Regions from separate parts of the Nocardia sp. NBC_00511 genome, predicted to be linked through region 2. Evidence: riboswitches for the same ligand, from Rfam matches in the RefSeq annotation. Region 2 holds a riboswitch; the other holds the start of a gene.

Region 1 (11,225 bases), 2.7 Mb from region 2:
TCCATCCGGGCACCGCGCACGGACTGTTCCACCGCGACGCGCGGATGCTGAACCGCTGGGAATTGCGCCTGGACGGTGTTGCCCCGGAACAGCTTTCGGTCGCGGTGCGCGAACCCTTCCGGGCCCGGTTCGTGGCCCGCAAGCCGCCGCCGCACGGCATCGCCGACGCCACCGTGCTGGTGCAGCGCCGGCGCACCATCGGCGAGGGGTTGCACGAGGTGATCACGGTGCACAACCTCGGCGACGAGGACACCGCGATCACGGTGACCCTCACCGCCGACACCGATTTCGCCGATCTCTTCGCGGTCAAGGAAGGCCGCGTGCACGGCGGTGGCGGCGAACTCACCGCGGTCGGCGGGGTGCTGCGCCTGGCCGACCGCACCAATCCCGAACGGGCGGTGATCATTACCGCCGATGCCGACCCGGTCATCCAGCCCGGCTCGCTGACCTGGCGCATCGTGGTGGCACGCCGCAGCGTCTGGCACACCACCGTGCACTGCCGTCCCGCCACCGGGCGGCACGACACCTCGGGTTTCGACGAGGACGAGGACGGTCCCGCCACCAAGATCCGGCACTGGCGCGCCACCACCACCTCGTTGACCGCCTCCGGACAGGGCCTCAACGCGATCCTGCAACGCACCGAAACCGACCTGGGCGCACTGCGTCTCGACGATTCCGCCGACGGCACCGCGTATGTCGCGGCCGGTGCGCCGTGGTTCATGGCACTGTTCGGGCGGGACAGCCTGCTGACCTCGTGGATGGCGCTGCTGCTGGACAGCGATCTCGCGGTCGGGACCCTGCGTCAGCTCGCCGAATTGCAAGGCACGCAGGTCAATCCGGTCACCGAGGAGGAGCCCGGACGGATCATGCACGAGCGTCGCTACGGGCCCGGTAGCGATCGGGTACTCGGCGGCACCGTCTACTACGGGACGGTCGACGCGACTCCGCTGTTCGTCATGGTGCTGGCCGAATGCCTCCGCTGGGGTGCGTCCGAATCCGCTGTGCAGCAGCTACTTCCGGCCGCCGATGCGGCAATGGAGTGGCTGGGGAGCTACGGCGACCGCGACGGCCTGGTGGTCTATCACCGCAAGACTGATCGTGGTCTGGCCAATCAGGGGTGGAAGGACAGTTGGGACGCGATCAGTTTCAGCGACGGCCGCCTCGCCGAACCGCCGATCGCGCTGTGTGAGGCGCAGGGCTACGCGTACGCGGCGGAACTGGGCCGCGCGGATCTGGCCGAATCGAGCGGCGACCACGGTACCGCCGACCGCTGGCGAGCCCGGGCCGCCGACCGCCGGGCCCGCTTCGACGAGGCCTTCTGGATGCCGGACTGCGGCACTTACGCGCTGGCACTGGATGCTTCGAACCAGCCGGTGGACGCCATCTCCAGCAATCCCGGCCACTGCCTGTGGACCGGCATCGTCCCCGACGAGCGAGCGGCCGAGCTGATCGAACGCCTCAGCGCCCCGGACCTCAACAGCGGCTTCGGATTGCGCACCCTGTCCTCCACCGCCCGGCGCTTCAACCCGATGGGCTATCACACCGGCTCGATCTGGCCGCACGACACCGCGATCGCGGTGGCCGGACTGCTGCGCTACGCCCACATCCCCGGGGCTCTGAAGCTGGCCGAACGCCTGGCCACCGGACTCCTGGAGGCGATCCTGGAGTTCGGCGCCCGCCCACCGGAACTCTTCTGCGGCTTCAGCCGCAGCGAATTCCACTCCCCCATCCCCTATCCCACCTCCTGCTCCCCACAGGCCTGGGCCAGCGCCGCCCCACTGCTGCTCATGCGCTCGTTCCTGGGCCTGCAACCCGACGCACCCGCCCGCACCCTCACCATCGCGCCGCGGCTCCCCGAACGCGCGGGCACCATCCGGCTCACGGATCTGAAGCTGGGTGGGGCGAGCATCACCATCGAGGCCACCGGCACCGAGGCGGAAGTCACCGGGCTACCGGACGACTGGCAACTGCGCCGTCTCTGAACCGGCACCGAAGTCGGAACAATTGTCAGTTCCTCCGGATACCCGCGGCATGGGATGTTGGGGACCCTCGAGGACGGCTGGGCCCTGAAAAGCCTTTCCTCATGCTGCGCGACGATACGGCGTCGAGGACTTCCGATGCTCGTTCACCAACGGCGCCTTCAATCTCTACCTCGACCAGCACAAGGAATCCGAGCACGCACCGAATCCGATGCCGACGGGAAGCGCCGGTTCGCTCTGACGGGTTGCCGGGTCTGCGGCGATGATTCCGCGGACCCCGGCGGCACCTCTGATAACGTCCGAACCGGACACGGGGTGCTCCGCGCCACGAGCGGGGCTGAGAACACACCCGCAGCACCTGACGCAGACAATGCTGACGAAGGGATGTCGCGTGACGACCACACCACCCGAGCCGGACGCTCCGCAAAAGCTCGCCGAAGCCCGTGCGGCACTGGCGACTTCGGCTCCACTGGTCCAATGCTTGACCAACCGGGTGGTCACCACCATCACCGCCAATGTGCTGCTCGCGGTCGGGGCCGCGCCGGCGATGGTCGACAATGTCCACGAGGCAGCGGATTTCGCCCGGATCGCCTCGGCGGTATTGATCAATCTCGGCACCCCGGACGATATGACGGCCGCGGCGATGCGGTTGGCCGCCGAGGCCGCGGCCGCGAGCCGAACCCCGTGGGTGCTCGATCCGGTCGCGGTCGGCGGCTTGGCCTTTCGCACGGCACTCGCCCACGACTTGCTGCAATACCGGCCGACGGTGATTCGCGGGAACGCCTCGGAAGTGATCGGTCTGGCCGGAGCCGGGCAGGGCGGTCGTGGCGTCGACTCGACCGCGGGCAGCGACGAGGCCCTGCCGGCGGCCCGCGACCTCGCCGCACGAACCGGTGCGGTGGTCGCGGTCTCGGGCGTCACCGACCTGATCGTCTCCAAGACCGGGACCGCACGCATCCGCGGCGGGTCGGTATTGCTGACCCGGACCACCGGGGCGGGCTGCGCGCTCGGTGGCCTGACGGCCGCCTACACGGCGGTGACCGACGACCCGTTCATCGCCGCGGTCGCCGCGCACCTGCACGTCGCCATCGCCGCAGAAGAGGCCGAGGCGCTCTCGGCGGGACCCGGTAGTTTCGCGGTGGCCTGGATCGACCGACTCGACGCAGTCGGGCCCGATGACCTTGCCGCAGGCCTGATTCGGCGGCTCGGATGAGCATCGAGCGTCCCGGTCTGCGCGACCAACTGCGACTGTGCCTGATCACCGACACCGCGATGTGTGGTGAGCGCGGCGTGCCCGCCGTGGTCCGGGCCGCGGTCGCCGGTGGGGTCTCGATGGTCCAGGTGCGATCCAAGAACACCTCGGACCGTGACCTGCTCGCCCTCACCCTCGCCGTCCGAGAATGCTTGACCGGCACCGGAGTTCCGCTCATCGTCGACGACGCGGTCGACGTGGCCGTGCTGGCCGGTGCCGACGGCGTGCACGTCGGTCAGACCGATCTCCCGACCGATCTGGTCCGCCAGTGGGTGGGTCCGGATTTCATCATCGGACTCTCCGTGTCCACCATGGCGCAGGCGGTCGCGGCCGAGGCTGCCGACTATCTCGGCATCGGCCCGATCTGGGCCACCGCGACCAAGCCGGACGCCGCCGGTCCGGTGGGCCCGATCGGGCTGGCCACGCTGGTCGCCGCCACCGGACTGCCGACGGTCGCGATCGGTGGCATCCACGCCGACACGGTCCCGCAACTGGCAGGCACGGGTGTCGATGGCGTGTGCACGGTTTCGGAGATCTGCGCCGCGCCGGACCCCACCGCCGCGGCCGCCCGGCTGCGGGCCGCGGTCGATGACATCCGGCGGATGCGACCGTGACCATCTGACGGTGCGGCGGGCCTCGGTCAGCCCAATCGGCCGAGGATCTCCTCGGATTCGAGGAGGCCGATGTTGCTCGGGGCGGTGCCCTGGCTGAACACGCGAGCGTGCTGCTTGGCGCGCAGGTCCTGGTGCGCCTCGGCGGGCTTGTCGTAGCCGTACCGGGTGCGGGCCTCCTCCGGGCTGACCACCTCACGCCGCAGTGGCGGAACCCCGAGGAAGATCGGGCGCAGCACCGGGAAGGTCATCGGCGAAAGCAGCTGCACCACAAGAAGTTCGGCTCGACGGTTCAGATGCACGACCCGGAAGGCCAGCTTCAGCCAGAGCGGGATCAGCGCGTCCACGATGCGCGACTGCCGCAGTCCGGACATCTCCCGCATCCACAGCGGCATGGTGGCGATGGTGCCCGCGCGCAGGGACCGATCCGCGATCCAGGTGACCGGGCGCAGGAAGAACGGCAGCTTGGGCAGCATCACCTCGGCGCGCAGCAGATGATTCATCGCCCGCCTGGCGATTTCACTGCCGGACAGTTGCGGTCGCATCGCGTCGAAGTACGCCTGCACGCCCTCGCGGGTGCGGGGAACATCTGCGGGAGAACAGGTTTGCAGCTCCGCCGCGACCGCGCATTCCTGCCAGTACTGCGCCTCGTCCTCGGCGCTGAGGCGGCCCGGACCGTACTTCTCGTAGGCGTAGAGAATCGAATGCCAGGCCGTCAGGTGGATCCAGAGCTGCGAGGCCGGATCGTTCGCGTCGTAGGGCGCGCCACTGTACGGGTCGGTGCCGATCGCCTTGGAATGAATTTTAACCAGCACGTCGGCAGCCTGAGAGGTCTCGCGCGAACCTCCGAAAGCCACCAGCGCGAAGTACTTCAGGGTCCGGTCGTAGCGGGTACGCGGCCGCTTGTAGATGTCGTGCGTCTGGTCCACCGCCGCCACCAGCGCGGGATCGAGCTCTTCGATGACCACGGCCCGCTGGAACCCGATGGACAACGAAGTCGGATAGCTCCACACCTTCCACGTCACCGAGCCGGGCCCGAAGAACCCGTAATCCTCGTGCGGCTGTGTGGTCTTCTTCCGAGGTAGCGCAAACTCCATATGGATCCTCTCAGCAGCCAGGTCGGTCATCGGCGTCGATCACCGACCCGAGTTGGTCAGGGAATGCATGCGGTAACACTCCGGGTCATGTTATCCAGCAGTGGAATTTCCCACTGCGCGACAGGCCGGAATCGCGCCGAGTGCCAGGCTCCGAAACCTCCGGGCCACCATTCTGCCAAAATGGCTGCCGCTCTTACGGTTTCATCGTTCGCAGCCGGTCACCGCCCTCTGACATCTCCAGTCACCGCAGAATCACACGTTCGGAATTGCCCATTCGCTCCGCTGAATAATCTCGATCTCGCATTGTGATTCGAGAAACACGCCGCGCTCCGCATGTTCACCAGCGGAACTCGAAGTTTGCCGTCATATCCTGTTACTCCGAACGACGTCAATGGTGATGGAGAGATGGGGTAACGATGAAGCGCTTGTTGTCGGTCATGGCGGGACTGGTTCTCATCGCGGGCGCCGGAGCGTGTTCGAAGGACTCGACGCCGTCACCCACCACCACGACCGCGAAACCGACTACCACCACGTCCTCATCCACCGCGCCGACTACGACAGCGCCTCCGGCGCAGCCGACCACCACGGTCGGGCAGCGGGGTGCGGACGGCTCCACCGGAAACGGCCTGAGTGCCGAATACTGTGCGAAGAACCAGGATCCGGGATGTCCGCGAGGTAGCTATGTCGGGCCGAACGCCATCCAGAATCCGAACGGCGACGGCACCTGGGTGCCGTGCGAGGGCACGATCTGCACCAACCCCAATCATGGTGCGGGCCCGGACACCACCGCCGCGCCGGTCGAACCCACCACGACTTCCCCACAGAATTCGGGCCAGGTCGAGGGCGCGCCGTGCGAGGGCGACGGCCGCTGGGTCCATCTCGACGGCGGCAATGCCGGGCACTACGGCACCGAGTGGCTCTGCCAGCACTGATTCCAATTGGAAATACGGAACGGTCGGCAGGCACAATGCCCACATGATCACCGTTGATGCCGTCTACCTCGGCGGACAGTCGCTATCCGGGCTCCGGGCAACGAGTTCCGACCACCGCGGTCAAGCTGCGGGGGCGTTCGCGTGGGTGGGTGTGCGGGATCTCGACGACGATGATCTCGCTCGCCTGCACGACGCCGTCGGCGTGGATCCGGTGCTGCTGTCCAGAGCGCACCGGTCCCTGCAGCGGCCCGGCTTGGAGGTGCACGGCGACACGGTGGTCATCGCGATGCCCACCGGTCGCTACCGGCACCAGGACGTCTCCATCGACGTGGAGGACGTATTGCTCGCTGTCGGAAGGGATTTCATCGTCACCGTCGGCAGTGAACTCGCTCCCCCGGAGTTCGACACCGACCTCACCGGCGGCCCGCTCGCCGCGTTCCGTCTCGTCCTCGACCTGATCCTCGACGACTACCTCACCCTGCTCGAGCACCTCGACCGGGAAATCAAACAGGTCGAGCGAGAAGTCTTCTCCACCAACGGCGAAAACCCCGTCGAACAGATCTACCGCCTACGCCGCCTGCTGATGGAATTCGAACAGACCACCGCCCCACTCGTCGACGAACCCCTCGAACGCCTGGTCCGCCGCCGCCTCCCCGCCTGGATCGCCGAAGATCCCTACAGCGCCAATGTCGGCGACGAGGCCCTGCACGAAATCGACCGCCAATTCCGGCATATCGACAATCGCGTCACCGGCCGCCGCGAACTCCTCGACGGAATCCTCAACGCCAACCTCACCCAGGTCGGCATCCGCCAGAACGAAGACATGCGCAAAATCTCCGCCTGGGTCGCCACCGCCGCCGCCCCCACCCTGGTCGCCGGAATCTACGGCATGAATTTCGAAGGCATGCCCGAACTTTCATGGGAGTACGGCTACCCAGCCGCCCTCGGCGTGATGGTCACCCTGGCGGCTCTCGTCCAAGCCCTCTTCCGCCGCAAAGGATGGCTCTGAGTGCGAAATTACGAAAAGCAAGCGGCACTTACCGGCAACAGACCCTGATCGGCACTACCGTTGACCGAATGGCGAGTAGGGACATCACGGTCACCGTGGGCGAGGAAGACTGGTTCACCCTCGAGGGTGCGGCCGAGCATGCCGGCATGAGCGTGGAAGCCTACGTGTCTTGGGGCGTAAGAATTTTGGCGATGCAGTCCCGCCCCGGAGGCGCGAAACAGGACCGCACCGCAGCCAGCCCGAAGGCGACCCGCCGCGCAGTCGAGACCGCCGAAGAATCGGAATCCGCAGCATGGACGGAAACCTTCTCCGAACGCCTCTCCCAGCGCGCCGACCGCTACGACCACGACTGACCTCGCCCCATCGTCACGGTGGCCACCGATCAGGCACGGCGACTCGAGATTTCGAGGTAGCCAGCGCTGCACTCAGTCCGGCTCTCCCGACGCGATCTCGCCACCGACTGAACGGCATCCGGCGACCAAGAGGGCGATCCGAAACAACTACGCGTTTCGGACCGCCCGGGTGGGGTAGTCCCCGCTCATGACCGTGATGCACGAGACGCTCCCCCACCGGACCTTCGGGCCGGTCCTGGTCCGCAGTGCCGAAATGCGCACCTCGGCACGGCGGCATCACCGTCTCGTACGCGCCCAGCTCCGCTTCGCCGTATTGGCTGGCAGCTGTGTGGGTTCCGCGGTCGCGATCCTCGCCACCATGCCCCTCTGACTCTCCAATTACGTTCGGGCAGCGGAGGAGTCGTGGTTGTATTCCGCGACGGATCCGAGCAGGGCTGCCGTGGCGTTCCGATAGAGCGATGATTTGACGTTGCCGAGGGCAGGTCCAGAGGTGTTGGCCAGGCTCTGCGCATAGGCGACAGCGGATTTCAGCACATCGCCCTCGTCGGCGACCGCGTCGACCAAGCCTGCGGTCAACGCTTCGGCCCCGCCGTAGCGGTGCCCGGTGACCAGGGCACGGCGGGCCACGGGCAGCGGCAGCTGTGACTGCGCCAGCTCGACCATGCCGGGAGCGTAGTTGACGCCGAGAGTGACGCCCGGGAAACACACATAGCCACGGTCGTTGCGCATAACTCGATAATCGTGCGCGATAGCGAGAAACGCACCGGCGCCATAGGAGTGGCCGTTGATGGCCGCGACGGTCGGCATGGGCAGCGTGAGAATCCGGGCGAACAGGCGCAAGAGGCCAGCTACGTTGTCGTTGATTCGGTCGGGATGCTTTGCGCCCCATTCGATGTCGAACCCGGTGGAGTAGAACTTGCCGTCCCCGACCGTGACCAGGCCACGAGGACCGGAGCTTGCAGCGACCTCATCGAGGAGAGCGTCCATTTCGGCGACCCAATCCGGATGAAACCGGTTCTCGGTATCGCGCTCACCCTTGTTGCCCAGGTGTGCGATGAACACCTGTCCTTCTTGCTGCAAATACGGCATTTTGCCAAGGTATCGCATGGACCAGGTCAGAGGCGGTTTCCACCTCTGACCAGTCAGGCCTAGGCATCATCGAACGGGCGTCCCCCGACCGCACGGCCTGCGGGATTCAGGGAGTTGCTCGCCGGTCAGTGATCGTCGTAGTGGTCGCCGTGGGCGGCATGACGGTGTCCGTCGTGGATGTAGTCGACGTGGTCGCCGTGCGGCACCGCCACATGACCGCAGCCCTCCCCGTGCGCGTGATCCTGGTGCGGATGAGACACGTGCTCGCCGGATTCACACTCGTCGAAATGGTCGTCGTGCGCACGATGCAGGTGGCCGTCGTGGGCGTAGTCGACGTGGTCGCCATGCGGCACCGCCACATGCCCGCAACCCTCCCCATGCGCATGTTCAGGGTGTGCGTGAACGAGATGAGCTGTGGTCATGGCTACTGAATCATCCTTTCGACACGGAGATGAACTTCGACGGGCGAAACCATAGCAAATCCGCATGACCAGCCCCGTCCCCCTCGGGCCGATTACGGCGAGCGGCGTCGACGGGTGCGTCATCCGACGACCGATCGAGTTCGTTACTGCGCTGTGTGCCCCCACAATTCGCGGCAGTCGGTCGTAACGGACGGCTCATACAGTGCGAAGGAGGCCATGATGAAATCGACTCGGCGAGCCTGCAAACTGATGCCTCGACACGAGTTACGGCCGATCTTCTCTACGCGACAACACATTTGGTGAGTAGTTCCGAGGCAAGGAGTTCGATGTGAAGAATCAAAGCCTGACGCGAGTGGGCTCATGTGCGGCCGGGATCGCGGTCCTGGCCGCGACCACGGTGTCGATGGCCGCGACAGCCTCCGCCGATGAGTGGATGCAGGTGTCGGGCACCCTCCAGTGCGTCGGCCAGACCTACACCCTCACCGTCCCGGCGGCGAAAATTCAAACGGGGATCTCGTCGTACTACTTCCTCGACGGCAAGACCCTCAGCACCGCGGCCATGATCGGCAGCGAGCAGCCCATCCAGCACGGCCAGGACGCCACCGCATCCTGGACGCCCGCCACCAGCGGCGTCCATACCCTGTGGTGGCGTGGCATTCAGCCCGGCGGCGGCGGCCTCATCGGCCCGGAGTCGATCACCGTGGTCGACCAGGCGCCCGCCGGGGAGAGCTGCACTCCCCCGACCTCCGGCGGCGGCACGGGTAGCGCCGATTCCCTGCCGATCATCGGCCCATTGCTGAGCCAGCTCGGTCTCTGAAGCGAATCTCCGCGCGCCACAACGGCCTCCGGCAGACGTTGACAGCAAACTAGTTAGGTGCCATATTTTATGCATGGCACCCGGGACCGGCGGCATCGAATCTCCAACCTTGGGGCAAGCTCGCAAGCAGCTCCGGCGCTATGAACTCGAAGACCAGATCGATCCGCAGGCGGTGCTCGTCGCCGTTCGCCTGCTCAGTACGGGAACGAAACTCAACCAGGCCGCCGAGGCGCATTTCGCGCGCTTCGGGCTGTCCACCGGGCGGTATCGACTCCTCGCCGCCCTCGAAGACGAGGACGGCGAGCTCGCACCCTCGCAACTGGCAGAGGTCCTCGGCGTCACCCGGGCCACGGTGACAGGCCTGATAGACGGCCTGGAACAGCAGGGCCTGGTCTGCCGCCGAGCCTCCGCCGAGGACGGCCGCGCCCTGATCGTGGTCCTCACCGCCCGAGGTGCGGACAAGCTGCGCGAGGTCGCGCCCGAACACTTCGGCCGGCTGCAATCCATGGTCGGCGGACTCACCCAGCGGGAGCGGACCACCTTCCTGGACCTGCTCGACCGCATCAGCCAGGGCATCACGGCACTCACCGACTGAATCGCGCACCGTCGCCGCGCGCAAAACTCATGACCATATAGTTAGGTTCCTAATCATATGAGCACAGTAACGACCCCGGCACGTTTCGTGCTGTGGCGGGAAGTCCTGGTCGCCTACGCCGCTCCGGCGATCTGCGCGGGTGCGAGCGGATTGGTCTCGGGCAGAACGGATCTGGTGTTCGCCGCGGTGAGCTCGATCGCGGGTACGTCGGCCGTTGTCGCATTCGTTCTGGGAATGTGGTTGCAGCGCTGCGGAATCCAATTTCGCGGACTACGTGAGGCTGCCCCTGCCATCCCGACTGTGATGTTCGGCCTCGGAGCCGCCGTGCTCGGCGCACTACTTGCCCAACTGCTCACCACGGCAGCGGGATTCCCCGATCGGCTCCGCCTCGACATTCCGATCGCCGCTGCGCTGGCGGCCACGATAGTCACGTGGCGCTGGTGTTCGACTCACCGAAAGGTAGACAGATGATCGTCGTCATGGGAGCTGCGGGTGCGACCGGCAACGCGCTCGTACACCGACTCACCACTGCGGGGATACACTGCCGGGCATTGAGCCGAGATCCAGATCGGCTGCGCGCCAACATGAATGCAGTGAACACCGTTGACGTTCGCTACGCCGACGCGACGGACCCGGCCTCGCTGCGTGCCGCGTTCGAGGGCGCATCGCAACTGTTCCTGACCATGACCAACAGCCCGGCCCAGATCGAACTCGAAACTCGCGTGATCGCGATCGCCGCCGAATCCGGCATCGCACACATCGTGAAGCTCTCCGCCCCGACGGCCCGCGAAGACTCCCCCGTTGCTATCGCGCGGTGGCACCACGCCATCGAGGAGACTCTTCGCAACTCCGGCCTCGAGCACACGATCCTGCGGCCCTACGCCTTCATGCAGAAGCTGCTGCTGCTGACGCCTCAGATAGCCGAGCGGGGCGTCATCGTCGGCACCATGGGCGCTGCCGCATGCAACTACATCGACTGCCGGGATATCGCAGATGTCGCAGCAGCTGCTCTCACCCGATCCGAAATCGCCGGAGGCACATACACTCTCACCGGTTCGGCGACCTACAG
Region 2 (11,225 bases):
ACCAAACTCGATCATCGAACTCACATCGAGCTGCGGTCCAGCTGGGAGGTTCCTGGGAGGCGTGACCTCAGCTATTTCGGATCGACACTCAGCCGCCACAGCGGCGAGACCGGACCGTGGCCCGCACCCAGGTCGTAAGAGGCCTCCAAGCAGCGGAAAGTCCACTCCTTGGCGAAGCCGACCGCGTCCGGAACCGAGTAGCCGTGTGCCAGTGCGCAGCAGATGGCGGCTGCCAGGGTGTCGCCGCCGCCGTGATCGTTCCCGGTGGCCAGGCGGCGGGCGGGCAGCTCGTGGAAGGTGTCGCCGTCGAAGAGCAGATCGGTGCTCTGCTCGGAGGTGCGCAGGTGCCCGCCCTTGACGATGGCCCACTGCGGGCCCAGCGCGATGAGCGCCTCGGCGGCCTTGCGGGCCGACGCGTCGTCGATCACGTCGATGCCGGTGATGAGCCGGACCTCGTCGAGGTTGGGGGTGACGACGGTGGCCAGCGGAATCAGGGTGTGGCGCACCGCGTCCAGGGCTTCGGCGTGCAGCAGGGCGTCGCCGTGCATGGAGGCGGCGACCGGGTCGACGACGAGCGGGATGCCGCCCTGGCGTCCGATGCCGACCTCGCGGCAGACGCCCGCGACGGCCTCGATGATGGCGGTGGAGGCCAGCATGCCGGTCTTGGCCGCGCCGATTCCGATGTCGCCCACCACGGTTCGCACCTGCCCGGCGACGATCTCCGGGGGGATCTCGTGGAAAGCGCTGACGCCGAGCGTGTTCTGCACGGTTACCGCGGCCACCGCGACGCAGGCGTGCACGCCGCACAGCGCCATGGTCCGGGAGTCGGCCTGGATTCCGGCACCGCCGCCGGAGTCGGTCCCGGCGATGGTGAGCGCGCGAACCGGAGTGGTGCCGTTGGGGGCAAGCGGTAGGAGTTCCACGTCACAGACCCTAGTCGGCCGGTATCGGCCCCCGCGTTCCGGTCTAAATGAAAACGGTTACCATTAGCAACATGACTGCAGCCCAGCCTCCCGCCCTGCCCGTGACCGTGCTCTCCGGATTTCTCGGGGCGGGCAAGACCACCCTGCTCAACCACATCCTGGCCAACCGGGACGGCCGCCGGGTGGCGGTCATCGTCAACGACATGAGCGAGGTGAACATCGACGCGGCGCTGGTCGCGGGGCAGGGGCACCTGGATCGGACCGAGGAGAAGCTCGTCGAGCTGACCAACGGGTGCATCTGCTGCACGCTGCGCGAGGACCTCATCGAGTCGGTGGGGAAGCTGGCGCGGGAGGGCCGCTTCGATCAGCTGGTCATCGAATCCACCGGGATCTCCGAGCCGATGCCGGTGGCGGCGACCTTCGAGTGGGAGTTCGAGGACGGCTTCCGGCTCGGCGAACTCGCGCGGCTGGACACCATGGTGACCGTGGTCGACGCCTCCACGTTCCTGGCGGAGATCGTGAAGGGTCAGGCGCTGGCCGAACGCGATATGCAGGCGGGGGAGGGTGACGCGCGCACCATCGCCGACCTGCTCATCGACCAGGTGGAATTCGCGAATGTGCTGGTGCTCAACAAGACCGACCTGGTGAGCGAGAACGCCGTCGGCACAGTCGAAGCCACCATCCGGCGCTTGAATCCCACTGCGCGCGTGCTGCGTTCCACCCGCGGCGTCGTCGACCTCGCCGAGGTGCTCGGCACCGGCCGCTACAACCCCGACCTGGCGGCCCAATTCGACGGCTGGGACGAGGAACTCGCGGGCGGGCACCCGCCCGAGACCGAGGAGTACGGCATCAGCAGCCTCACCTTCACCGCCGACCGTCCCTTCCACCCCGAACGACTGGACAACGCACTGTCCCAGCTCAATCGGCTACTGCGCAGCAAGGGCTTCTTCTGGCTGGCCAGCCGTCCCGGCCTCGCCGCCATCTGGTCGCAGGCGGGCCCCAATCTCACCTTCGAGGCGGGGGCCTACTGGTCGGCGCTGGACATGACTCCCGGCCAGGAGATCGTGTTCATCGGCATCAAGCTGGACCGTCCCCACGTGCGGGATCTGCTCACCTCCGCGCTGCTCACCGATGCCGAACTCGCTGCGGGCCAGCAGGAATGGCTGACCTACGCCGACCCGTTCCCGTCCTGGGGCGAGGCCCACGAGCACGCGTAGCGCCACCGCGTGTTCGGCCACCGGCGTGGCGAAGGTGGTGACCTTGGAGTTCGCTGCGGGTCCGGGGCGAATCCGTTGACAACCCGTGTGACGGTCGTTACGAATGTCTGCGAATCCCGTCGAACGGCTGACGGGGTCGGTTGTCGATAGGACCGGGTATGCGGCGTTCGGGTCAGTTCGGGTACGTCGCGGCGTTCGGGGCGGGTGCGGCGGTGGTGCTGCTCACGTCGATGGCGTCGCCCGCGCACGCCGACGCGGTGGCCGCACCGGTCACCATGGTCGCCACCGACTGCACGGAAGTCACCACCACCCTGCCGATTCCGATCGAGCAGGCGGCGGCCGCCCTGCCCGCGGGCTATGTTCCGGAGAGCCTCGCCGGATTCACCTCCAGCGCACCGGATCTCCCCGGCCCCGGCGGCCTGATCGTCGGCACCCTGGATTGCCGCCACGGCATCCTCGACGGCGCCGACATCGGCGCTTTCCAGGAGAGCGACCGCGGCATCGTGGTCCGCGCCCGCGACAACACCCCCGGCCTCCAGCTCTACACGGTCGACTTCCTGTCAACCGCACCCGATCTGGTGCACGCCCTCGACGCCGCCGGTTTCCCGGCCCGCCTCACCCCGAACATCCTCGCCACCGCCAACGGCGCGGGCATCGCCGAGGGCCTCACCATCCAGGTCGGCGCACCGATGTCCACCCCGGTCCCGCTACCGCTGGCGACCTCCTGGCACGGCGCCGCCGCCCTGCGCAACAACCGCCTCGGCTACACGGCGAGCATGGGAATCGGTTCCGCCACCACGTCTCCCGGCACCCCGATCGCCCCGCTGATGGCCGGCACCAACGGCACCGGCGTCGGCATCATCGCCCACTTCGACGACACCTTCACTCTCACCCCGTGACCCGCCCCTCGGTGAGGGCGCGGTGGCGGAGCTGCTCGAGTTCGATGAACCCGTCGATCAGCGTGGTGTAGACCCGTTCGACCAGCGTCGGATCCACACCGTGCTGTACCGCCAGCTCGCGGAGTCCAGCCATCATCCGGATGCGCCGGTCGGGTGCGCGGACCTCTTCGGGGTTGCGTTTGAAGGTCGCCGCGCGCATCACCAATTGCTGTCGGGCGCCGAGCAATTCGATGATCTGGGCGTCGATCCCGTCGATTTCGCGGCGGACATCTTCCAGAGACATGGGTCTCGATCCTTTCGATTCGAGACCGCCGCTGGCGCACAGCCGGAAGCGTCGTGACGGATCGGCTGTCGCACGCGACGGCCGATACACAAGCGCGATTCAGGGCCGCCGGAACTCCGGCCACCACCAGGACTGCGCCACCAACATCACCCGGCAATCCAACCACAGCCCGAAGCCGTTCGCACGCAAGGGAATGCTCGCGGTTCCCATTCGTACAAGTGGAGCTGGCGCGCCGCTGGCTATTGTTCGGAATATGGCTACCCGATCGGGGCTCTCGATGCGCCCACAGCCGATGATCGCTGTTCGCGATGTGCGCGCGTCCAGTGCTTGGTACCAGCGGGTGCTGGGGGCGAGTAGTGGACACGGCGGGGACGAGTACGAGCAGCTGCTGGTGGAGGGGCAGCTGATCATGCAGTTGCACCGGCTCGACTGCGGGCATCACCACGGGACGATCGGGGATCCCGCGCTGCCGGTGGGCAATGGCATCGCATTGTGGTTCGAGACGGACTATTTCGAGGCCGCGGTGCGTCGCATCCGCCAATTCGGTGCATCGGTGGCGACCGATGCACACCTCAATCCCAACTCCGGGCACCGCGAGATATGGCTGCGGGACCCGGATTCCTACCTGGTGGTGCTCGCCGAATCGTGACGGCACCGCGTCCCGAATCAGGCCAGGGCGCTGAAGAATTCGCGAATATCGGCGAGCAGGACGTCGGTGGCCTCGTGCGCCGCGTAGTGCCCGGCGGCATCGTTGGGGCTGGTCGAGCGGGCCGAGTTCACGTCGTAGGCGTGCCAGCTGACGATGTTCTTGTGGTCGCGTTCGGCGAAGCGGCGAATGGACTGGAAGTCGCCCTTGAACATGGCCAGGGCGGTGGGGGTGGTGGTGGGTTCGGTGGGGCGGTCGGTGTCGTGGGCGTCCGCGTAGTAGGAGCGGGTCGAGGAGCCGCCGGTGGCGGTGAGCCAGTAGAGGGCGATATTGCCGATCACGAACTCGGCGTCGAGCGTCTCGCTGAAGAGCTGGGCGTTCCAGGCGAGCAGGCCCAGCGGTGAGTCCGCGAGGGCGAAGGCGAGGGTCTGCGGCTGCTGACTGTGCAGGGTGTTGAACGCCATCTTGTTCTCGTGGAACCACTGCAGGTGGGCGAGCCCGGCCTGATCGTCCTCGGACAGGCCCGCGAACTCGGCCGGATCACCCGACGGGAACGAGAACAGCTGCGTCACATGGACTCCCAGCACCCGGTCGGGGGCGATGCGGCCGATCTCGGGGGAGACCATGGACCCGCCGTCGTTGCCGATCGCGCCGTAGCGCTGGTACCCGAGCCGGTCCATCAGCTCGACCCAGGCGCGGGCGGTGCGGCGGGTGCCCCAGCCGCCGCTGCGGGTCGGACCGGAGAAGCCGAAGCCGGGCAGCGACGGGAGCACCACGTGGAAGGCGGGGGCGTCGGCGGATTCCGGCTCGGTGAGCGGGGCGATGAGGTCCAGGTACTCCAGGACCGAGCCGGGCCAGCCGTGGGTGAGGATGACCGGGGTGGCGTCCGCCCGGCTGGAGCGCACGTGCAGGAAGTGGATGTCCTCACCGTCGATCTCGGTGGTGAACTGCGGGTAGGCGTTCAGCTTGGTTTCCAGTGCGCGCCAGTCGAATTCGTTCAGCCAGTAGTCGGCCAGTCCCCGGACGCGGTCGTTGGTGACGCCGTACGCGTCGCCGACACCCGGCAGCTCGTTCGGGAACAGTGCCCGCCGCAGCCGGTCGTCGAGGTCGTCGAGCTGGGCCTGCGGGATGGCGACGGTGAAGGGGCGGATCGCGGTGGTGGTCATCATTCTCTCCTTTGTGGAACGGAATGTTTCGTTCTGTTCCAACCGTAACGGAACGGACCATTCCGTTCAAGTGGTATTCTCGGATTCATGCCGAAGACCACCGAAGTCGCAGCTCAGCGCGCCTTGCCCGGACGCAAGGCGCAGGCGGCCCGCAATGACGAACTCATCCTGGCGGCCGCCCGCGACGTGTTCCTGTCCGAGCCGAAGGCCCCGATCTCGGCGGTCGCCGAACGCGCGGGCGTCGGCATCAGCGCGCTGTATCGCCGCTACCCCAGCAAGGAGGAGCTGCTGCGCACCCTCTGCTACGACGGGCTGCGCCGCTACAACACGGAAGCCGAAGCGGCCCTGGAGATTCCGGACGGCTGGGCGGCGCTGGTCGACTTTCTGCGCCGCGTGGTCGACGCCGACGTGCACTCCCTGACGGTGCACCTGGCGGGCACCTTCACCCCGGACGAATCGATTCTGCCGGAGGTCATGCGCTCGGCCGAACTCAACGACGAACTGCTGCGCCGCGCGCAAGCCGCCGGCCGCCTGCGCCCCGGCGTCACCACCGCCGACCTGGGCCTGATCCTCGAGGCCTGCGCCGCGGTCACGCTCCCGGACGCCGAACGCACCACCCAGCTGCGCCGCCGCGTCCTCGCCCTGCTCGTCGACGGCCTGGCCGCCGGAGGTGAACTCCCCGGCCCCCCGCCCGTGCCCGGCGAGTTCGCGGGCCGCTGGCGGCGCACCGGATAGCGTGGGCGGCATGGAGATCCTGGCGTACGGCGTGCAGGTCGACGAGAAGCCGCTGCTGCGGGCCGCCTTCGCGGGGCAGCACGAGCTGCGGCTGCTGGAGGAGTTCCTCAACCGCAATACCGCGCCGCTCGCGGCGGGCTACGAGGTCGTCTCCACCAGCGTCAACGCCGAGCTGGACGGCGCGGTGCTGCGGATCCTGGCGGCGGGCGGGACGCGCATGATCGCCCAGCGCTCAACGGGTTTCAACAATATCGACCTGGAGGTGGCGGCGGAGCTCGGGCTGACGGTGGCGCGGGTCTCCTATTATTCGCCGTACGCGGTGGCCGAATTCGCGTGGACGCTGGCAATGGCGGTGAACCGCAGGCTGATTCGCGCCGCCAACCGCACCCGTGAGTTCGATTTCCGCCTGGACGGGTTGATGGGCCGTGATATTCACGGCATGACGGTCGGCGTGATCGGCACCGGCAAGATCGGCGAGTGCTTCGCGCGCATCGCGCACGGGTTCGGTACCCGGTTGCTGGGCTGGGATGTGGCCGAGAATCCTTGCTGCCGTGACGAATTGGGGATGAAGTACACCGAGCTGGAAGTACTGCTCGCCGAATCCGACATCGCCGACGACACCCTGGCCCGGCTGATGACCATGCCGAACGTGCTGGTCACCTCGCATCAGGCCTACTTCACCGATACCGCGGTCGGACAGATCGTGGACGCCACCGTCGGCAATGTCGAGGACTACCTGTCCGGCCGCCGATCCGAGAACACGCTGGTTCCCGTTCGCTGAAGCTGTCGATTTCCGTCGCGCGGCTCCGACCAACGGTCGAGGAATACCGGACCGGAAAGGATTGTCATGAACTGGACTCTCGAAGTGCTCGTCGTCCCCGTCACGGACATCGATCGCGCCAAGGACTTCTACAGCACCAAGCTCGGCTTCCACGTCGACCACGATGTGCAGCCCGCTCCGGGCGTGCGCATCTGCCAGCTCACCCCACCCGGCTCCGGCTGCTCCATCGTGATCGGCGAGGGCGCGGTCCCGAAGATGGAGCCCGGTTACCTGAAGGGCATGCAGCTGATCGTGCCCGATATCAAGCGAGCCCACGCCGAGTTGGTCGAGCGCGGTGTGGAATGCGGCGAGATCCAGGTGCTCGGCGAGAACCCCGCCGACGTCGCCGACCCCCTCGACAATGTCGGCTTCATCTTCTTCGACGATCCGGACGGCAACAGCTGGGCCGTGCAGCAGATCTCGACCCGCCCCTGAACATGATTCGGGGCGGACGACCCGAAAGTCATCCGCCCCGAACAGGTTTCGAACTAGCTCACGACACGACCGGCAGGTACACCTGGTTGCCGGTGGTGGCGAATTCGGCGGACTTCTCGGCCATGCCCGCCTCGATGGCGGCCACGTCGGTTAGGCCCTGCTTCTCGGCGTAGTCGCGGACGTCCTGCGAGATGCGCATGGAGCAGAACTTGGGGCCGCACATGGAGCAGAAGTGCGCGGTCTTGGCGGGTTCGGCGGGCATCGTCTCGTCGTGGTACTCCCGCGCGGTGTCGGGGTCCAGGGAGAGGTTGAACTGGTCCGTCCAGCGGAATTCGAAGCGCGCCTTGGACAGTTCGTTGTCGCGGTCCTGGGCGCGCGGGTGCTGCTTGGCCAGGTCGGCGGAGTGGGCGGCGATCTTGTAGGTGATCACGCCGACCTTCACGTCGTCGCGGTTGGGCAGGCCCAGGTGCTCCTTGGGCGTGACGTAGCAGAGCATGGCGGTGCCCGCCTGCGCGATGATGGCCGCGCCGATGGCCGAGGTGATGTGGTCGTAGGCGGGCGCGATGTCGGTGGCCAGCGGGCCGAGGGTGTAGAAGGGCGCCTCCTCGCAGAGCTCCTCCTCGAGGCGCACGTTCTCCACGATCTTGTGCATGGGCACGTGGCCGGGGCCCTCGATCATCACCTGCACGCCATAGGATTTCGCGATCTTGGTGAGCTCGCCGAGGGTGCGCAGTTCGGCGAACTGGGCCTCGTCGTTGGCGTCGGCGATGGAGCCGGGACGCAGGCCGTCACCCAGCGAGAAGGTGATGTCGTAGCGGGCCAGGATCTCGCAGAGTTCCGCGAAGTTGGTGTACAGGAACGATTCCTGGTGATGCGCCAGGCACCACGCCGCCATGATCGACCCGCCGCGCGAGACGATGCCGGTGACCCGCTTGGCGGTCAGCGGCACGTAGCGCAGCAGCACGCCCGCGTGCACCGTCATGTAGTCGACGCCCTGCTCGGCCTGCTCGATCACGGTGTCGCGGTACATCTCCCAGGTGAGCTTGGTGGGATCACCGTTCACCTTCTCCAGGGCCTGGTAGATCGGCACGGTGCCGACCGGGACCGGGGAGTTGCGCAGGATCCACTCGCGGGTCTCGTGAATGTTCTTGCCGGTGGACAGATCCATGATGGTGTCGGCGCCCCAGCGGGTGGCCCACACCATCTTCTCCACCTCCTCGGCGATGGAGGAGCTGACGGCCGAGTTGCCGATATTCGCGTTGATCTTCACCGCGAACTTCTTGCCGATGATCATCGGCTCGGACTCCGGGTGGTTGTGGTTGGCCGGGATGACCGCGCGTCCGGCGGCCACCTCGTCACGCACCAGCTCCGGCGAAACCCCTTCGCGCGCCGCGATATAGCGCATCTCGTTGGTGATCACGCCCTGGCGCGCCCAGTTGAGCTGGGTCGGCGGGCCGTCGACCCGGGGCTTGTCCCACTCGTCGCGCAGCTTGGGCAGCCCGCCCTCGAGGTCGATGGCGGCGGTGTCGTCGGTGTACGGACCGGAGGTGTCGTACACGTCGAAATGTTCACCGTTGGTGAGGTTGATGCGGCGCAGCGGAACCCGCAGGGTCACGCCCTCGCCCTCGACCTGCTCGTAGAATTTGACGCTGCCCTGAATGGGGCCGGTGGTCACGGTGTCGACCGGTGCGGAACTGCTGGGGACACGACTCGAAGACATGGGGTGAATCCTCCCTACGCCGGCATTACCCGGTCAGGTTCATACGGTCGACGGCCCTAGCCGTCCTCTCAGCCCGCTGGTGCGAGCCCCCGTTGGCATACGTAACTTTCCGCAGCCGACCATACAGGCCCGCCGCAACCCCCGAGGCCGAGCGCCGGAAGATATACGGAACACGCATGCCCGGCCGATGGTCGGCCGGGCATGCGTCGCGGAAGCGGTCGAGAGTGCTTACCGCTCCTGCGGTCCGATCGGCCAGCCGAGTGCGCCGAACGCGGCGTTGAGTGAGATCTCGGTCTGGGTGGCGAGGGCATCGAGGCTGCCGAGCATGGTGATCACGTCATCGGTCCGGCAGCCCGCCGGGTCGGCAGCGCCGGGGGCGAGCCGGGATTTGATCCAGTTGAAGGCGTCCGCCATGCCGAGCGTGGTCAGCGTCAGATGCTCGCTGAGGTGATCGCGCTTGTAGTACACGGAGGTGCCGCCGTCGCACCACTGCCGCACCATGCGGTCGTTGGTGTACCAGGGCACCGCCTCGTCGTAGACGCCCTGATAGACCATCATCGGCGCGGTCGGCGGATTACTGCCCAGCACAGTCGAATCGAAGACCTCCTTGATGTCGGGCAGGGCCAGGAAGTCGGCGATCGGGATGGTCAGCATGCGCTGGTAGTCGGTGAACATCAGGTTCAGCACATTGCGCACCAGGCACTGGTGGGTGGTGCGATCCATGATCGCGCGGCCCTCCGGGGTCAGGTACCGGTCGGCGGTCTCGGCGAACTTCGGGTAGGCGTTGCGCAGCGAGGCCATGCCGACGCCGATCAGGCTGGCGAACATGGAACCGTTGACGTGCAACAGGGATTCGACATCCGAGACCGGCGCGCCCATCGCCATGCCCTTGATGTTCAGCTCCGGCGCGTAGGTCGGCTGCATCTCCGCGGCCCAGCCGGTGCCCATGCCGCCGCCGGAGTAACCCCACAGTGCGACAGGCGTATTCGCGCCGTCAAGGCCCAGCGGCCGGAAGCTCTCGGCGGCGCGCACGCTGTCGAGGATCAGGTAGCCGGGTTCCTTGGCGACCGCCAGATGTCCTTGCAGCCCTTCGTAATCGGGCACATTGATGGCATAGCCCTGACTGATCGACGCCGCCAGTTCCAGGTATTCGACGGTCGAGTGGATGCCTTCGAGCGCGGGCAGCCCGCCGCCCTGCTGCAGGATGTAGGAGGGTGCGCACGCGGGTGACGTGCTGTCGTAGAAGAACTGGTGCGATACCAGCGGCCGGCCGTGCGAGGTATCGGCCCCCTCGGGAATCGCGACCGTGGTCGCCGCCACCGCGGGCTGGCCGTTCAGGTCGGTGGTGCGGTAGAGCAGCTGCCAGGAGCGCACGTGCACCGGCAGCACGGTGAGCACCGCCAGCTGGACTTCGCGAGTGCGCAGAATGGTGCCCGGATCGGTGGCCTCGAAGCCGTCGGGCGCTTGATAGAACGGATCCACATCGATCGGTTGTGGTTGCGCCGCCGCCGATCCGGCGGTGACACCCCCGAGCAGCACGGCCGAAGCCGCCGTCAAAGCCGTCGCGAGGGCGACCGCGGTGTACCGCCGCCATCCCCGTCTTCGGCGATCCCCATTGATAGCCACGTCTCTGTTCCCTTCCTCATCGACGTGACATGGATTACAACACGGTGACCAGTTACCGACAAGATGTCTTTCTGAAATGATGATGGCTATCGTCTAGGCATGTCCCGCAGCAACTCTGCCGCGGCGCCCGACCGGACTCCCGCCAGGCGCCGGATCCGCGGCCTCGATGCCGACGAGCGCAGCGCCCAGCGCCGCCGTCAACTGCTCACCGCGGCCACCGAACTCTTTGCCCGGCAAAGCTATTCGGGCACCTCGATCGAACAGATCTGTCAGGCCGCCTTCGTCGGTACCAAAGGCTTCTACGACCACTTCGAGAGCAAGGAAGCCTGCTATACCGCGCTGCTCGACCAGATCACCCGGGGCATCCAGCAAAGCGTGCTCCTCGCCGCCACCGAGACCGCCGGGCGGCCGTGGCCGGAACGCCGCCACGCCGTGCTGGCCGCCTTCGTGAACGCCATCGCCGACGACCCCCGGCTGGCCAAGGTCACCTTCGGTGAGGCGGGCGGCATCTCGCCCGCGGTCGAGGCCCAGCGGCGCAGTAACCGGCGCTGGTCGGCGGCGTTCCTGGCGCAGCAGTGGCGCGGCGGCGAAATATCCGATGACGCAAGGGAACTGGCGCTCGCGCTGGCCACCATCGGCGGGCTGTTCGAACTGATCGCGGACTGGCTGCACCACCACGACGACGGCGGTGCGATGGATTCCGTCGACCGGCTCGTCGGCAATCTGAACCACTTCATGGCGGTGATCGACGCCGG

What was found. Region 2 has a riboswitch for thiamine pyrophosphate ahead of thiC (phosphomethylpyrimidine synthase ThiC). Riboswitches for the same ligand answer to the same signal wherever they lie in the genome.
Region 1: it holds a riboswitch for thiamine pyrophosphate, as region 2 does, so the genes downstream of both, thiM (hydroxyethylthiazole kinase) here and thiC (phosphomethylpyrimidine synthase ThiC) in region 2, are expected to answer to the same signal.

What each region holds. Positions count from the first base shown of each region.
Region 1 covers NZ_CP107849.1:3,693,971-3,705,195, forward strand. Annotated here, with positions in the region: gene OG300_RS17400 (glycogen debranching N-terminal domain-containing protein) at 1-1,982, shown strand, start outside; TPP riboswitch at 2,281-2,381, shown strand; gene thiM (hydroxyethylthiazole kinase) at 2,371-3,192, shown strand; gene thiE (thiamine phosphate synthase) at 3,189-3,845, shown strand; gene OG300_RS17415 (oxygenase MpaB family protein) at 3,872-4,939, opposite strand; gene OG300_RS17420 (hypothetical protein) at 5,356-5,871, shown strand; gene OG300_RS17425 (CorA family divalent cation transporter) at 5,915-6,880, shown strand; gene OG300_RS17430 (hypothetical protein) at 6,949-7,233, shown strand; gene OG300_RS17435 (hypothetical protein) at 7,421-7,603, shown strand; gene OG300_RS17440 (enoyl-CoA hydratase/isomerase family protein) at 7,612-8,322, opposite strand; gene OG300_RS17445 (hypothetical protein) at 8,448-8,744, opposite strand; gene OG300_RS17450 (hypothetical protein) at 9,073-9,561, shown strand; gene OG300_RS17455 (MarR family winged helix-turn-helix transcriptional regulator) at 9,635-10,156, shown strand; gene OG300_RS17460 (hypothetical protein) at 10,214-10,627, shown strand; gene OG300_RS17465 (NAD(P)H-binding protein) at 10,636-11,225, shown strand, end outside.
Region 2 covers NZ_CP107849.1:6,392,010-6,403,234, reverse strand. Annotated here, with positions in the region: gene thiD (bifunctional hydroxymethylpyrimidine kinase/phosphomethylpyrimidine kinase) at 72-923, opposite strand; gene OG300_RS29955 (GTP-binding protein) at 995-2,140, shown strand; gene OG300_RS29950 (hypothetical protein) at 2,299-3,039, shown strand; gene OG300_RS29945 (chorismate mutase) at 3,029-3,322, opposite strand; gene OG300_RS29940 (VOC family protein) at 3,576-3,971, shown strand; gene OG300_RS29935 (epoxide hydrolase family protein) at 3,989-5,134, opposite strand; gene OG300_RS29930 (TetR/AcrR family transcriptional regulator) at 5,222-5,869, shown strand; gene OG300_RS29925 (NAD(P)-dependent oxidoreductase) at 5,880-6,650, shown strand; gene OG300_RS29920 (VOC family protein) at 6,717-7,124, shown strand; gene thiC (phosphomethylpyrimidine synthase ThiC) at 7,183-8,844, opposite strand; TPP riboswitch at 8,839-8,947, opposite strand; gene OG300_RS29910 (lipase family protein) at 9,073-10,470, opposite strand; gene OG300_RS29905 (TetR/AcrR family transcriptional regulator) at 10,570-11,225, shown strand, end outside.